DNA from 2 places in the Apilactobacillus pseudapinorum genome. Region 2 is predicted to be linked to the other one. Evidence: a T-box and tRNA genes for the amino acid it is inferred to sense, from the RefSeq annotation. Region 2 holds a T-box; the other holds one or more tRNA genes.
The links. A T-box is a leader RNA that pairs with one kind of tRNA and senses whether it is charged. The one in region 2 lies ahead of leuS (leucine--tRNA ligase), so its partner is inferred to be a tRNA-Leu.

Region 1 (8,480 bases), on a different contig from region 2:
GTCAATTTTAATGTGATATGAAGTGGAGCTGAGTAGTTAGCCTCATGATCTCTTGCTTCATTAACAGTGTACTTAGGTTCTAATAGTTGGTAATCAACGAATTCTAAGGATAGTTTTCCTTGGAAATCATCAATTGGCATAATGCTGTTAAACATTTCACGCAAACCTTCATCTAAGAACCACTTGTATGAATCGGTTTGAATTTCAATTAAATTAGGTAAATCAAGAACTTCCTTGATTTGTGAGTAACTTCTACGAATACGGTGTTTACCATATTTAACTAAATGTCCTGCCAAGTTCTTCACCCCTCCAAAAAATTCTATGAAAATGAAATATTACAATTGTGTTACAATTGCACTTTTTTACTGATTTTTTCTAAAAATGAGCAAAAAAAAACCAAAACAAGCAATCTCGATTGACGCTTATTTTTGGTTGATATAGGCGCATCTGACGGACAATAGATCGCCGACACGCATTTCATTTCATAGTTATATACTCAGTATGATACTCTAAAAGAATAGTTAAGTCAATGCTTTGCATATAAAAAAGAGAGGGCTAAATCCTCTCTTTTTTTATGCGTGAACAGTTTCTTTTTTCGTAACTGTAATTTTTCCTTTGGAAGCTCCGATTGAAACTTCATCCCCTGGTTTAATTGAACCAGCAAGAATTTCTTCAGAAATTTTATCTTCAACATCATTTTGAAGCGCTCTTCTAATTGGACGCGCACCATATTCAGGATTAAAGCCATTCTTAGCAATCAATTCAATTGCAGCCGGCGTCATCTTGATGTTGATACCTAAATCATGAACTCTCTTCAACAAGTCGTTTGTCATTAACTTAACGATTTCTTGAACTTGTTTTTGGTTTAGTTCATGGAAAATAATTGTTTCATCAATTCGGTTTAAGAATTCTGGTCTGAAGAAACGTTTCATTTGTTCTTCAACAGTCTTCTTCATTAGCTTGTAGCTTTCATCGTCTTTATCTAATTCAGCACCGAAACCAACTGTCTTCTTATCACGAAGTGCGGCAGCACCTAAGTTAGAAGTCATAATTAGCACAGTGTTTCTGAAGTCAACGTGGCGACCCTTGGAATCAGTTAGGTATCCATCATCTAGCACTTGTAATAGCAAGTTGAAGACATCTGGATGGGCCTTTTCTACTTCATCAAATAAAACAACTGAGTATGGGTGTTGTCTTACCTTTTCAGTTAATTGGCCACCTTCTTCGTATCCAACGTATCCAGGAGCTGAACCAACCATTCGAGAAGCTGATTCCTTTTGCATGTATTCTGACATATCAATTCTGATAATATCGTCTTTTGAACCAAACATTTCTTCAGCTAAATCCTTAGCCAATTCAGTCTTACCAACACCCGTTGGTCCTAAGAAGATAAATGAACCAATTGGACGGTTAGGATCTTTAATTCCACTTCTTGCACGTCTGATTGCTCTAGATACTGCAGAGACAGCTTCGTTTTGACCAATAATCTTCTTATGCAAAATGCTTTCTAGGTTGACTAAACGCTTACTATCAGTCTTAGTCATCTTAGTAACAGGTACACCAGTCCATTCAGATACAACTTTAGCAACATCTTCACCAGTTTCTGAAATATTGTACTTGTGTTCTTTTTGGTCTTTTTCACGTTGGCTTGCAATCTTATCACGTTTTTCAGCTAATTCTTTTTGAGCTGCTTGTTCTTTTTCTCTTAAACTAACAGCATCTTCAAAACGTTGTTCTTCAATAGCACTTTCTAGTGCCTTACTGTAATCAGCGATTTGGTTTTGTAATTCATCCAATGGATCTTCATCGTCTAAATTATCAATCCTAATCATCGCTGCTGCTTCATCCATCAAATCAATCGCCTTATCAGGTAAGAAACGGTTACTAATGTAGCGAGATGATAAATCAACCGCTTGTTCAATGGCTTCATCAGTAATCTTAACTTGATGATGAGTTTCATACTTAGGACGAATTCCCTTTAGAATTTGAATTGCTTCATCTCTAGTTGGTTCTTCCACAGAAACAGTGGCGAAACGACGAGCTAAAGCGCCATCTTTTTCAATGTACTTTTGATATTCGTTCAATGTAGTGGCACCGATAGTTTGTAAGTCGCCTCGAGCTAATGCTGGTTTTAAAATGTTAGAAGCATCAATGGCTCCTTCAGCACCACCAGCGCCCATTAAGGTGTGTAATTCATCGATGAACAAAATGACGTTACCCACTGATTTAATTTCGCTGATAATCTTCATTAAACGTTTTTCGAATTCACCACGATACTTAGTTCCAGCAACTAAAGTTCCCATTTCAAGCATCATGACACGTTTGCTTTCCATATCTTCTGGTACTTGGCGGTTAGCAATCTTTAGCGCTAATCCTTCCACAACAGCAGTCTTACCAACCCCTGCTTCACCAACTAACACAGGGTTATTCTTAGTACGACGACTTAGAATTTGGACGACACGTTTGATAACGTCATCTCGACCAATTGTAGGATCGATTAACCCATCTTTAGCAGCCTTAGTTAAGTCGGTTGCTAATGAATCCAATGTTGGTGTAGTTCCGTTAGCCACTGATGGTTTGCCACCTGGCAATGGAATATTTTTCGCATTTGGGTTTGAATTTGGGTTTGATGAAAAGCCCATCTTACGTAATAGCACTTTTTTAATAAAGTTCATGTCTCTTACGTTCATGCTTTCCAAAATTCTAGTAGCGACAGTTTCTGGTGTATCTAAAATGGCGATTAATAAGTGTTCAGTCCCAATTCTAGCAGCACCATATTTCTTTGAAACTTGACCTGCAATAGTTAGCATTTGTTCTGTCTTTGGTGAATATGGCAAGTATGAATCTTGATCGTATTGATCTAGGTTACCATAACCAACTAAAATTTCGATTTCACCCTTGATATCTTCTTCATTAATATCGCATTGTTTTAATGCCGACTTTGCGATTCCGTTAGTTTCCATCGCTAAAGCTAGTAATAAATGTTCAGTTCCGATAGCCTGATGACCAAAAATTTTGGCTTGTTCTTGCGCTATAATTAAAACGTTTTTTGCACTAGGAGTAAAAATGTTATCCATGTTATGCCTCACTTTCTAGCTCTTGTATCTTAAATGATCTAAAATGGCGATCATTATGTTTGCTCTAATCTGATTTTCAAGTAATGTGTTACCGATTGCTAGAGTTTGTTTAGTTATAGATGCTAACACTAAATCAGCTTCATTGTCAGTAATTAGCTCATTTACTACTAAAGTATTTATTACTGCTTTAGCTTCCCTTTGAGTTAGGTCAGTGCCAATTGCATCTATTAACGTGTCTAGAATTTCAATATTATCTAATAATTTCACTTTTTCAATGCGGATGTAACCCCCGCCACCTCGTTTACTTTCTACGACGTATCCATTTTGGATAGTAAAACGAGTCTTAATCACATAATTAATCTGTGATGGTACAACATCAAAGTGACTGGCAATATCAGATCTACTAATCTCAACACGTTCATCTTCAGCAATCATTTCCTTTAGATATCTTTCGATAATATCGGAAATGTTTTTTCCTTGCATGTTACCACCCCAATTCTTTGACTAATCTTGACTATAATTATACGGAATTATAGTTGAAATGCAAAGATTTTTACCGAAAATAAAAAGAGAAAATGAATTAACATTTTCTCTTTTTTATCTATATTATCGGGAAGACAGGATTCGAACCTGCGACCCCCTGGTCCCAAACCAGGTGCTCTACCAAGCTGAGCTACTTCCCGAAATAAAAAAAATGCACCCAGTAGGAGTCGAACCTACAACCTTCTGATTCGTAGTCAGACACTCTATCCAGTTGCGCTATGGGTGCATAATAAATATTAAATTAAAAATAATGCCGAGGACCGGGATCGAACCGGTACGGTCATCACTGACCGCAGGATTTTAAGTCCTGTGCGTCTGCCAATTCCGCCACCCCGGCAGAAGTATGCAAAGCGGAAGACGGGATTCGAACCCGCGACCCCCAGCATGGCAAGCTGATGTTCTACCACTGAACTACTTCCGCATAAATGCCGACTAGATGATTCGAACACCCGACCTCTTCATTACTAGTGAAGCGCTCTAGCCAACTGAGCTAAGTCGGCAGCATTTTTGCAAATAATGCAATGCGGGCGAAGGGATTCGAACCCCCACTTCCATAAGGAAACTAGAACCTAAATCTAGCGCGTCTGCCAGTTCCGCCACGCCCGCATGGTAAATATTAAATTGTATATGGCATTGAGCCAATGAGCCGTGGCAGGTTCGAACTGCCGACCCTCTGATTAAAAGTCAGATGCTCTACCGGCTGAGCTAACGGCTCAATGGAGGATACAGGGCTCGAACCTGTGACCTCCTGCTTGTAAGGCAGATGCTCTCCCAACTGAGCTAATCCTCCATGAGGTCAATCAAGTTATCTCTTAAGAAGACAACTATTAAATATTATCATTTAAAGCAATTCATGTCAAGAAAAATTTTAAATATTTTACTTTGCATTGCTATTGGTAAGCCGTTTAATAACTCAACAAAAAATATTATATCGAAAAATGCATTCCTCGTCTACCTTTTTTTGCAAAAAATGACTATTAATTCATTTTTGATCTTTTTTACTAGCATCTCCTCATATAATATCAGCTTATTTTTATATATAAAGAACCGCCTAAGAGAATATCTTAGGCGGTTCTTTATTGTTTTAAATAGTATTAATCTTCTTTGGCAATAGTAGTACGACCACCCATGTATGGTTGTAGTACCTTTGGAATACTGATTGAACCGTCTTCATTTTGGAAGTTTTCCAAAATAGCAGCAACAGTTCTACCAACGGCTAATCCTGAACCATTTAATGTGTGAACGAATTGAAGTTTACCATTTTCATCTCTGTATTGGATGTGAGCACGACGAGCTTGGAAATCAGTAGTGTTTGAACAACTTGAAATTTCACGGTAACGACCTTGAGCAGGCATCCAAACTTCAATATCATGTGTCATAGCAGCAGTGAAACTCATATCACTAGTAGTTAAAGTAATTACGTGGTATGGAATTTCTAGCATATCTAGTAATTCTTCGGCATGAGCAGTAATGCTTTCTAGTGCATCCCATGAATCTTCTGGTTTAGTGAATTGTACCATTTCTACCTTATTAAATTGATGCAAACGAATTAAACCTCTGGTATCACGTCCAGCACTTCCTGCTTCAGATCTAAATGCTGGTGAAAGTGCAGTAAACTTAACAGGTAACTTCTCAGCATCCATTACTTCATCTCTGTAGTAATTTACTAATGGAACTTCGGCTGTTGGAATCATAGTTAAATCACTATCTGCGATTTCGAAACCAGCCTTAGTTTCTTTAAACTTAGGAAATTGTCCAGTTCCAAACATTGAGTCTGAGTTAACCATGTATGGAGGAAGGACTTCCTTGTAACCAGCTTTAGCGTTTTGATCCAAGTAGAAGTTGTAGATGGCACGTTCTAATTGTGCTCCTGCTCCCATGTAGTAAACAAAACGGCTACCAGCAACTTTAGCACTAGCTTCGAAGTCTAAAATTCCTAAGTCTTCACCGATTTCCCAGTGGTTCTTAGGTTGGAAGTCAAACTTACGTGGTTCACCATGTTTTCTTAATTCCACAGCACCTTCTTCAGTTAAACTGATTGGGACTTCATCTGCTGGAATATTTGGTAAGTGGGCAGCTAAATCTTGTTGATCTTGTTGAACCTTTTCTAGTTCAGCATCTAAATCTTTAACTTCCTTACCAACTTGTTGCATTTCTTCAATAGCTGAAGTAGCATCTTCTTTGTTACGCTTTGCTTCGGCAATTTTCTTTGAAACATCATTTTTCTTCGCTTTTAGGCTTTCACTCTTCACAATAAGTTCACGACGCTTTTCATCGTAACCTAATAGTTCATCGATAGTTTCAGCTTTAACATTTCTAGTAGCTAACTTTTCTTTTACCCAATCTGCGTTTTGACGAATCATTTTCATATCTAACATAATACATACCTCCTGAAAATAAAAAAGAAGACCTCCATCCATTGGGACGAAGGTCTTCTTTTCGCGGTACCACCCAAGTTCTTAGCATAAGCTAAACACTCGTATGGTGATAACGGTCACTAACCGTGTAGCATTACCTACCCGCTTTTTCGTATGCTGGAATTTCGACTTGTAATTCGCACCAACCATTACATCTCTTAAGTGTCTACTTAAAACATACATTGCGTTTATTTGTTGACTTAATAGTATTACAAAAGTTTTAAATTAGCAACTACTTTAATTGTAATTCTGCAATTTTTTCATCAATTTGTTTTAATACTTTCGCTAAATCATCTTCGCTTTCAATGAAGTCTAACTTATCGCCGTCGATTTCCATCTTTGGTGATAAGTCATAGTTAGCATACCAATCATCATATCTTTGGTTTAAATCTTTGTAGTAATCATAAAGTTCTGGATCCTTATCCACTTGTTCGTAACTACGACCACGTTTTTGAATACGTTTTAACATTGTTTCAAAAGAAATGTTGATGTGGATTAATAAATCCGGATTTTTTTGATTAGGTGAACCTGGAATTTCTTCCATCATATTATCTAACAATGAGTCGTAGATATCGGCTTCAGTGGAAGTGGCACGTTGCATGTCCGCATTCAGACGAAATAATAATGAATCTTCATAGATTGAACGATCCATAACGCTTAACTTTTCATGTTGTGCCTTTTCAATGTTGTTTAAACGAGTATTTAAAAAGTAGATTTGTAGTAAAAATGCATACTTCTTAGGGTCTTTATAAAATAAAGGTAGAATTTCGTTGTCATCAACAGATTCATAGTAACCAGTTGATCCTAAGTGTTCTGACAATAATTTAGTTAAAGAGGTCTTTCCCGCTCCAATTGTTCCAGCAAGTACAATCATATTAGTCTCCTTAAGTTGAGTTTCATCTATATATTATTTTAATACATCAGACTATTTTTGAATACGACAATCTCGCGGGAAAATAAAAAAGATGCTAATTCTTAGCATCTTTTAATCTTATTTTTCTTGTTCTCTTAAATCTGATGGCGCAACATCAACTTCGTCTAACGGAATTAGATGAGTCTTGTTCTTAATCTTGTAACCAATGTATAGGATTAATACAAGTGGAACTGAAATGTAAGTAATTCCAATTTGTTCCCAATCTAAATTCGCAAATGAAGTTAAGTTTTGACCACAGATAACTAGAATACATAGAATCAAAGTAATGATTGGTCCAATTGGGAACCATGTTGCAGAGTACTTCAATTCATCTAGACTATGACCTTGCTTGATGAATGCTCGTCTGAAACGGTAATGTGAAATTGCAATTCCGACCCAAGCAATGAATCCAGTTAAACCAGAAGCAGCCACTAACCATAGGTAGATTTGTGGTCCTTCGATACTAGTGATAAATGTGAATAATGCAATCACAGTAGTAACTAATAATGCCCCAACCGGGATTCCGCGACGGTTAGTTTTACCCATAATCTTAGGCGCGAAACCTTGGTGAGCCATTGAGTATAACATTCTAGTTGATGCATACATACCTGAGTTAGCTGATGAAATAACAGAAGTTAAGATAACAGCGTTCATCACAGACGCAGCGGCAGCCAATCCAGCACGCTTGAAGACAATTGTGAATGGACTGATTGCAACATCAGTAGCACTTGAACCTAATAAATCAGGACTAGTGTAAGGAATAATTGCTCCAATAACAAAAATAGCAAGAATGTAGAATAAAATGATTCTCCAGAAAACATCACGAATTGCTAGTGGAACAGCTTTTCTGGGATTATCTGATTCACCAGCAGTAATTCCAACTAATTCAGTTCCTTGGAATGAGAAACCAGCCACAACGAACACTGCTAGGATCATTGGAAGACCACCAACAAATGGTGCCTTCTTAAATGTAAAGTTAGATAGACCAACGAAGTGACCACCCATGATACCGAAAATAGTTAAAATACCGACACCTAGAAAAATAAAGATAGTTACCACTTTAATAATGGACATCCAAAATTCTGTTTCCCCGAATGACTTAACCGATAGTGCATTGATAGCTAATATCAATACCAAAGTAGCGGCACTAAAAATCCAACTTGGGAAATGTGGTAACCAGAACTTTACAACTAGGGCTGCGGTACTAATATCAACCGCAACAGTAATTGCCCAGTTAAACCAATAGTTCCAACCCATCGCAAAACCAAGCGCAGGATCAACGTACTTACCGGCATAGGCAGCAAATGAACCTGAAATTGGTGTATTAGTTGCCATTTCACCTAAACTAGTCATTAAAAAGTAAACCATTAATCCCATTAATAAATATGCAACTAATGCTCCACCCGGTCCAGCTTGACTAATTACTGAACCTGAGGCAACAAAAAGACCAGTTCCGATTGAACCCCCTAAGGCAATCATTGAAACATGGCGGGTCTTTAAACCTCTCTTCACTGTGTTATCTGAATTTTG
Region 2 (8,480 bases):
GTTGATAATTTAAGTTGGCATTGGATTTTCTTCATTAATGTACCATTGGGAATATCAGTCTTAATAGTATTCATTATTTCTTTTAAAGAAACCAAAGCGTTAGTTAAAAATTCTGTCGATTATTTAGGAATGATATATCTATCATTGTTGCTACTATTTTTAATGTATATTATTCAATTAATCAGTAACCTATCTAATAATTGGCAGCCAATTTCATATTGTACATTTATTTCAATATTATTATTAATTCTGTTCGTTAGAAGAGAACATTGCGCTGATAATCCAATTATTCCAATGAAATTAATGCACAATAGAACATTTGTAGTGCAAAATATTATTGCGTTTTTAATTAGTGGTTTCTTAATGGGACTAGAAGTATATCTACCTGTTTGGACACAAGGTATTTTTGGATATCCAGCCACTGCATCTGGTTTTGCAATCACACCAACCTCAATTTTATGGATTTTAGGGGCTTTCGTTTCAGGATGGCTTCTATCGCGCATGAAACCATTTTATGCAACTATGATAGGATTATTCTTTATTTTAGCTGCAGCTATTTGGGTAGTGCTACTACCATTTAATGTTTCATTTGGTTGGTTCTTTGCGATTGCTGCAGTTTGTGGAATTGGATTTGGAATTACCATTACAAATGGAACTGTTATTTCTCAAAATAGTGTTGATAAAGGCGATATCGGAGTTGCAACATCATTTAATACCTTATGTCGTATTTTTGGGCAAACTTTGATTGTTGCAGTTCTAGGGATTGTAATGAACCGACAACTTAAAATTGGTATTTTACACACTGATGATTCAAATATGGGAATGATTAATAAGCTAGTTAATTTTAAAACATCCCATGAAATTCCGGCCAAATTACTAGAACCATTGAGAACTGTTTTATACAATTCATTGCACAAAGTATTTTGGGTTTGTTTAATAATCATTATTATTGCTGTTTTAGTAAATCTATACGATCGATTATCTGAAAAATAAAAAAATGACAACCTTAATGGTTGTCATTTTTTTGTATCGCAATAAGAATAGGCGGGCAATTAATTTGGTTTATAAACTCGTATTTTAGAACTGAATATTGCTTTTGATCTAATGATTGAACAAAAGATAAGACTTTTTCTTTTTCAATTTCACCGCCTGGGTGACCATAGTATAAGATGATAATTACGATTCCACCGACATTTAGTAATGATAAGCTTGATTGAATTGCTTTGAGAGTTGTTTCTGGCAGTGTGATAACTTCTTTATTACCACCAGGTAAGTAGCCTAAATTAAATATAGCGGCTTGAATATGATCTTCTACATAATTGCTGATATTTTCATGTCCGTCATTTATTAATGTCACTTGATTACTTAGACTGTTTTTATTGATTCTTTCTTGAGTTTTTTGAATTGCTTCTGCTTGAATATCGAATCCAAAGACCTTACCTTGATTACCAACTAGTCTAGCTAAAAATTCGGTATCATTTCCTTTGCCAATGGTTCCGTCTACCACAATATCATTTTCATTTACTACACTTGATAAAAGGGTATGACTATAAGTAACTGATGGTTCTAACTTCATAATAAACTTCCTTTTTATATATTCATTATTGTTATTCTAACACAAATGATAAATGTCCTTGCTTTTAATCTAATTCACTGGTATATTTAAATTAATTTAATAGTCGAAGATAAATTGTTGATACGAAGTATTAGATTAATTATATTTTTCAGAAACTAAATGGTCGTTGCGAATTTAGATTATGATTAATCGAACTAGTCGTTGAAATCTTAATTGAAATGGATAGTAGGTTAAGACGTATTCCGCGTTAAGGACTTAAGTTGCATCTATTTAAAATAGATGAAAATTAGGTGGTACCGCGGTATATTCGTCCTATAAGCATATTAAGCTTATAGGATTTTTTTATTCGACAAAAATAAATGGAGGCATTATTATGGCATACAATCACAGTAAGATTGAAACAAAATGGCAAAAGTATTGGGAAGAAAATAAAACTTTTAAGACTACAAATGATAAAAATAAAGATAACTATTATGCACTAGATATGTTCCCATATCCATCAGGTCAAGGACTTCACGTTGGTCATCCTGAAGGATATACTGCAACAGATATCATGTCTAGATTTAAGAGAATGCAAGGTAAAAACGTCTTGCATCCAATTGGTTTTGATGCCTTTGGTTTGCCTGCTGAACAATATGCTTTAAAGACAGGTAATCATCCTGGTTCATTTACACAAAAAAACATCGCTCACTTCAGAGAACAAATCAAGTCACTTGGTTTTTCATATGATTGGGATAGAGAAGTAGATACTACTGATCCTGAATACTACAAGTGGACACAATGGATTTTCGAACAACTTTACAAAAAAGGCTTAGCTTACGAAGATGAAATTGAAGTAAACTGGGCTCCTGATTTCATGGGTGGAACCGTTGTTGCGAACGAAGAAGTTATTGATGGTAAAACAGAACGTGGTGGATACCCAGTATACCGTGTACCAATGAAACAATGGGTTTTAAAAATCACTGCTTATGCTGACAGACTTATTGATGATTTAGAAGAATTAGACTGGCCTGAAAGTATCAAGGAAATGCAAAGAAATTGGATTGGCCGTTCTAAGGGTGCTAGTGTATTCTTTGATGTTGATGGTCATGACGAAAAAATCGAAGTATTTACTACAAGACCTGATACTTTATTTGGTGCCTCATACATTGTTTTAGCGCCAGATCATGACCTAGTTGATAAGATTATGACTGATGATAAAAAAGATGCTATTGAAGCATACAGAAAAGAAGTTTCTACTAAGTCTGACCTTGAAAGAACTGATTTGAATAAAGACAAATCTGGTGTATTTACAGGCGCTTACGGAATCAATCCAATTAATGGAAAACAAGTTCCAATTTGGATTGGTGACTACGTTCTTTCTTCATACGGTACAGGTGCAATTATGGCTGTGCCAGCTCATGATGACCGTGATTACGAATTTGCTAAGAAATTTGATTTACCAATTAATCCAGTTATTGAAGGTGGAAACATTGAAGAAGAAGCCTTTACTGGTGATGGTGTTCATATCAACTCAGATTTCCTAGATGGAATGAACAAAAAAGAAGCGATTGATGCAGTCATTAACTGGCTAGAAGAACATCATGCAGGGAATGCCAAAACTAACTACCGTTTACGTGATTGGATTTTCTCACGTCAAAGATATTGGGGTGAACCAATTCCAGTAATTCATTGGGAAGATGGGGAAACTACTTTAGTTCCTGAAGATGAATTACCATTAGTATTACCAGATACTGATAACATTGAACCATCTGGTACTGGTGAATCACCATTGGCTAACATCGATGACTGGGTTAATGTTGTTGATGAAAACGGTCGTAAAGGTAAACGTGAAACTAACACAATGCCTCAATGGGCTGGTAGTTCATGGTACTACTTGAGATATATCGATGCTCACAACGATAAAGAATTAGCAGATCCAGAATTACTAAAAGAATGGTTACCTGTTGATTTATACATTGGTGGTGCAGAACATGCCGTTCTTCATTTACTATATGCAAGATTCTGGCACAAAGTGCTTTACGATTTAGGCGTAGTTCCAACTAAGGAACCTTTCCATAAGTTAGTTAACCAAGGGATGATTCTTGGAACTAACCATGAAAAGATGTCTAAGTCTAAGGGAAACGTTGTTAACCCAGATGATATCGTGGACGAATTTGGTGCAGATACATTAAGACTATATGAAATGTTCATGGGTCCATTAACTGAATCAAAACCTTGGAGTACTGAAGGATTAAATGGTTCAAACAAGTGGGTTAACCGTGTTTGGAGATTATTAATTGATGACGATGACAACTTACGTGATCGTATTACTACAGTTAATGACCATAAATTGGATAAAGTTTATAACCAAACAGTTAAAAAGGTTACTGATGACTTTGAAAACTTAAGATTTAACGTTGCTATTTCAAGTATGATGGTATTTGTTAATGAATGTTATAAACAAGACAGCTTATACCTAGAATACATGGAAGGCTTCGTTAAATTACTTTCACCAATTGTTCCACATATGGCTGAAGAACTATGGAACAAGTTTGGTCATGATGAAACAATCACTTATGCTCAATGGCCTGAATTTGATGAATCAAAATTAGTTGATGATGAAGTTCAAGTTGTTGTTCAAGTTAACGGTAAAGTGAGATCACACATTAAAGTTGCTGCTGATGCTTCTAAGGAAGCTACACAAGAAGTTGCAATGAATGATGAAAAGATTAAAGAATCAATTGAAGGAAAAACAGTCCGTAAGGTAATTGTTGTTCCTGGAAAAATTGTAAATATCGTTGCTAACTAATAAAAAAAGAGAGATAATCTATGATTATCTCTCTTTTTTTGTGGAATTAAGTACTATGAGAGTTGCTTACTATTAAAATATTGATTAAAATGGACAAGTTAGAGAAATTTGAAAGTGGGAATTGCGATATGCAAAATCAGGAAAATAATTTGAATGAAGATATAGCACAAGATAAAATGCTTAAAGGTTCAGCATGGATGACTGCTGGAAGTGTTTTTTCAAGAATTTTAGGTGCTTTATACATAATCCCTTGGAACATGATTCTAGGGGGGCTTTATTTACAAGCTAATGCATTATACGTTCAAGGATATAATGTTTATAGTTTAATATTAATTATTTCAATTGCGGGAATTCCATCAGCAATTGCTAAGCAAGTGGCACATTATAACGCACTAAACGAATATGGGGTCAGCGTTAGGCTTTATAAACGTGGTGTTTTACTATCTGTAATTATGGGGATAGTTTGTGCCTTGTTCTTATACTTTTTTAGTCCATTAATAGATAATGGTAATCCTGATTTAATCCCCGTTATGCGTTCATTATCTTGGGCTGTTCTAATCATTCCAACAATGAGTTTAACTCGTGGATATTTCCAAGGATTTCAAGATATGGCACCATCTGCATTATCACAATTTGTAGAACAACTATTTAGAGTTATATACATGTTAATAGCAGTATTCTTTATTATTAAGGTGCTAAGAGGTAGTTGGGTAACAGCCGTATCACAATCTACATTTGCGGCTTTTATTGGAGCTTTAGCCGGATTATTGATTTTAGCTTGGTACTACTTCAGACGACGTAAATATTATCGTAGTTTAGTTCGTAATAGTAATAATCAGCTTCATGTCAATGCAAATAAATTATATTTAGAAATCATTCAACAAGCTGTTCCATTTGTTATTTTAGGAGCAGGAATTTCAATTTTTCAATTAATCGATCAATACACATTCTTTAACATTATGCATGTTGCCACTAGCGCATCTAACAAAGTATTGGATCAATTGTATGCAATTTTCGCAGGTAACGCTAATAAGCTAATTATGATTACAATTTCATTAGCATCTTCAGTCGCAATAACTGTTGTGCCATTGTTATCTGAATCGTATACACGAGGCAATAAAAAAGAAATTAGTCACCAAGTGTCTGCAGGTTTTGTTTTATTTTCATTTATTATGATTCCTGCAGCATTAGGAATGACTGCGATTGCAGGACCATTGAATAGATTATTTTATACCAATGTTAATGGAGCACTATCAGCAAACGTTTTAGCGTTTTCATCAATCGTTTCCATCTCATTTGGTTTATTTACTGTTTTAACTGCTATGATGCAAGGAATATCACAAAACAAGGTCGCTGTTAAATACTTTGTATATGGTGTTATTGCTAAGATAGTTAGCCAATTCCCAATGGTTTATTTCTTTAAGGAATTTGGTCCGTTATTATCATCAGCAATTGGATTCATGGTGGTTAATATGCTAATTATTAGTTCATTAGACCGTCAATTTAAGTTTAGAAATGATAAGATGTTATCTCAAATCAATTGGATTATTCTATTTTCTCTAGTAACATACTTTGTTGCCATTACAGCAGTATATGCTGGTAACTTATTGGTTAGTTTGGGAATGAACCAATATGGCAGAATTGGTAGTGGAATTGTGGTTGCATTTGCTTCATTACTTGGAGGCTTGGTATATGTATACCTTGCTTTGAAGAGCAGAATTGCAGACACTGTTTTAGGACATAAAGCAGAGACACTTAGAAGAAAGTTACACATTGGATAGGAGAAGATCATTTTGAAGCCCAAAGACTTATTTATGCATCCCTTCACAGCTATCTTATTAGCTATTATTAGTGGAAGCATTGATGCATATTCATTTGTTGAACATGGTGGGGTATTCGCAGGATTACAAACCGGAAATACCATCTTGTTAGGAATCAGCATCAGTCACTTTAACATTGCAGCGATTGTTAAGTATCTATTTTCAATCTTGCTTTTTGTATTAGGGATAGTCTTAATTAAATTGATGCAAAGAAATTTGAAAGACGATTGGTTAAGAAAAACCATTATAATTGAATATGAAGTGGCTATCATTTTAGTGACAGGATTATTCGTAAACGAATTACCGGATGTATTGGTGGTTGGTTTGCTATCATTGGTAGCAGCTGCCCAATTACAAGAGTTTAAACTCCTAAAAGGAAATGCATTTAATCCTTTGATGATGACAGGTAATCTAGGAAAAATTGCCAATAATGTTTATTTAACAATTGTTGATGGAAACGAAAAAGCAAAATCATTACTAATCGACACGATTATGATTTACGTTAGCTTTGTTTTAGGAGCAATTTTTATGGGAATATTAACAAACATTTTCCATGAATACGCCGTTCTATTTATTTTAGTTCCGCTATTGATGGTTTTAATATTTGGCTATGTATTCAAAAATAATGAAATAGATTAATAAAAAAACACTTTCGATGGAATATCATTGAAAGTGTTTTTTAGTGGCTAATTTTCGAATTTTTTCATAAATTGAGGGATATGATCGCTAATTTGAGTAGGTAAAACCACGTATTGATTTTTAGCTAATTTGTCAGCGATAAAACTATGAGCGTAGACAGCTGAAATTACAGCATCTTCAGTGTTAGCAAATTGAGCTGTGAACCCAGCAATCATTCCGGCGAGGGTATCACCCATTCCACCAGTAGCTTGGGCAGGAGTCCCACCTGGATTAACCCAAATATGATTGTTAGAATATACCTTAGTATGATGTGATTTTAATACTACAGTTGAATGGAGTTCATTCACTTTGTCTTGATTGTTTTTATCATTTTGATCTGGTATTGCTATATCGGATAATCGTTGCCATTCCATTTGATGGGGAGTGAAGATGATTTTAGCATCTGGTAATGGTAATTGATGATTGGCAATAATTGTTATAGCGGAGCCATCAATAATTAAAATTTGTTGATTATTAATTTGTTGGAAGACTTGTTTTACAAGTGAAAGACTATAATCATCGGTACCCAGGCCAGGACCAATTAAAATGACATCAAAACCACTAATCATGGATTGAAGTTGATTGGCATCGTGATAGTCAACAAACATTGCTTCAGGGATAATGTTATGAAGGCTATCTAAATTAAGAGTATCAGTAAAAGTAGTGGTTAAACCAGCACCAGAATATATACAGGCTTTACTGGCCATAATCGCTGCGCCACCGAAGTTTTGATTGCCACCGATGATACATACTTTCCCAAAAGTTCCTTTATGACTATTGTTGGGACGTTTACGAATTGTTCGTTTTACAATATTAATTGATGGATTAAACAATTTAGATTCCTCCTTACGTAACAAATTCAGTATATCACTAAAAAAAGTAAACATCATTGATGTCTTTTCGGTATAGTATGCTAAAATAAATTAAAAGATAAGGGAGGATTTTCAAATGACTAACTGGGATCAATTAGCAAAAGATTACAAAGAAGATTATTTAAAAGATCTAAAGGAATTAATCGCAATCGATAGTGAACGTAATGATGCGGAAGCTACTGATGAATTTCCTTTAGGACCAGGTCCAGCAAAGGGATTACTAAAGTACTTAGAAATTGGTGAACGTGACGGTTTTAAAGTCAAGAACTTAGATAATTTAGTTGGATACATAGAATATGGGACTGGTGATAAGACATTTGCAATTTTAGTACATGCTGATGTTATGCCAGCCGGTGAAGGTTGGAATACAGATCCATTTGAAATGACAATCAAAGATGGTAAGGTATATGGTCGTGGTACATCAGATGATAAAGGACCCGGTCTAGCTGCTTACTATGGTTTAAAGATGATGAAGGATCAAGGAATTGAACCAAATTGCAAGATTCGTTTTATTATCGGTACCGATGAAGAAAGTAATTGGACAGGGATGAAACATTACTTCGAATTAGAACCAGAACCTGACTTTGGTTTCTCTCCTGACGGACAATTCCCTGTTATTAATGGAGAAAAGGGTAACACTACTTTTGAAACTACCTTTGGAAATCAACAAGACGAAAGTGCTGATTACTTCTTAGAAGATTTCAATGCTGGTCTTAGAGAAAACATGGTTCCAAGAGATGCCT

Region 1: it has a tRNA-Leu gene. The T-box ahead of leuS (leucine--tRNA ligase) is inferred to sense a tRNA for this amino acid. The anticodon was not compared.

Annotation. Positions count from the first base shown of each region.
Region 1 is NZ_BAABVU010000012.1:82,839-91,318, forward strand. Features, by position in the region: gene rpoB (DNA-directed RNA polymerase subunit beta) at 1-296, opposite strand, end outside; gene ABWU86_RS01815 (ATP-dependent Clp protease ATP-binding subunit) at 573-3,077, opposite strand; gene ABWU86_RS01820 (CtsR family transcriptional regulator) at 3,093-3,560, opposite strand; tRNA gene ABWU86_RS01825 (tRNA-Pro) at 3,687-3,760, opposite strand; tRNA gene ABWU86_RS01830 (tRNA-Arg) at 3,773-3,846, opposite strand; tRNA gene ABWU86_RS01835 (tRNA-Leu) at 3,872-3,957, opposite strand; tRNA gene ABWU86_RS01840 (tRNA-Gly) at 3,970-4,041, opposite strand; tRNA gene ABWU86_RS01845 (tRNA-Thr) at 4,047-4,120, opposite strand; tRNA gene ABWU86_RS01850 (tRNA-Leu) at 4,143-4,226, opposite strand; tRNA gene ABWU86_RS01855 (tRNA-Lys) at 4,263-4,335, opposite strand; tRNA gene ABWU86_RS01860 (tRNA-Val) at 4,338-4,410, opposite strand; gene serS (serine--tRNA ligase) at 4,715-5,998, opposite strand; gene ABWU86_RS01870 (deoxynucleoside kinase) at 6,270-6,911, opposite strand; gene ABWU86_RS01875 (amino acid permease) at 7,029-8,480, opposite strand, start outside.
Region 2 is NZ_BAABVU010000022.1:230,534-239,013, reverse strand. Features, by position in the region: gene ABWU86_RS04970 (MDR family MFS transporter) at 1-993, shown strand, start outside; gene mnmM (tRNA 5-(aminomethyl)-2-thiouridylate-methyltransferase MnmM) at 1,007-1,576, opposite strand; T-box leader at 1,685-1,894, shown strand; gene leuS (leucine--tRNA ligase) at 1,950-4,367, shown strand; gene ABWU86_RS04955 (putative polysaccharide biosynthesis protein) at 4,496-6,148, shown strand; gene ABWU86_RS04950 (YoaK family protein) at 6,161-6,826, shown strand; gene ABWU86_RS04945 (NAD(P)H-hydrate dehydratase) at 6,874-7,698, opposite strand; gene pepV (dipeptidase PepV) at 7,814-8,480, shown strand, end outside.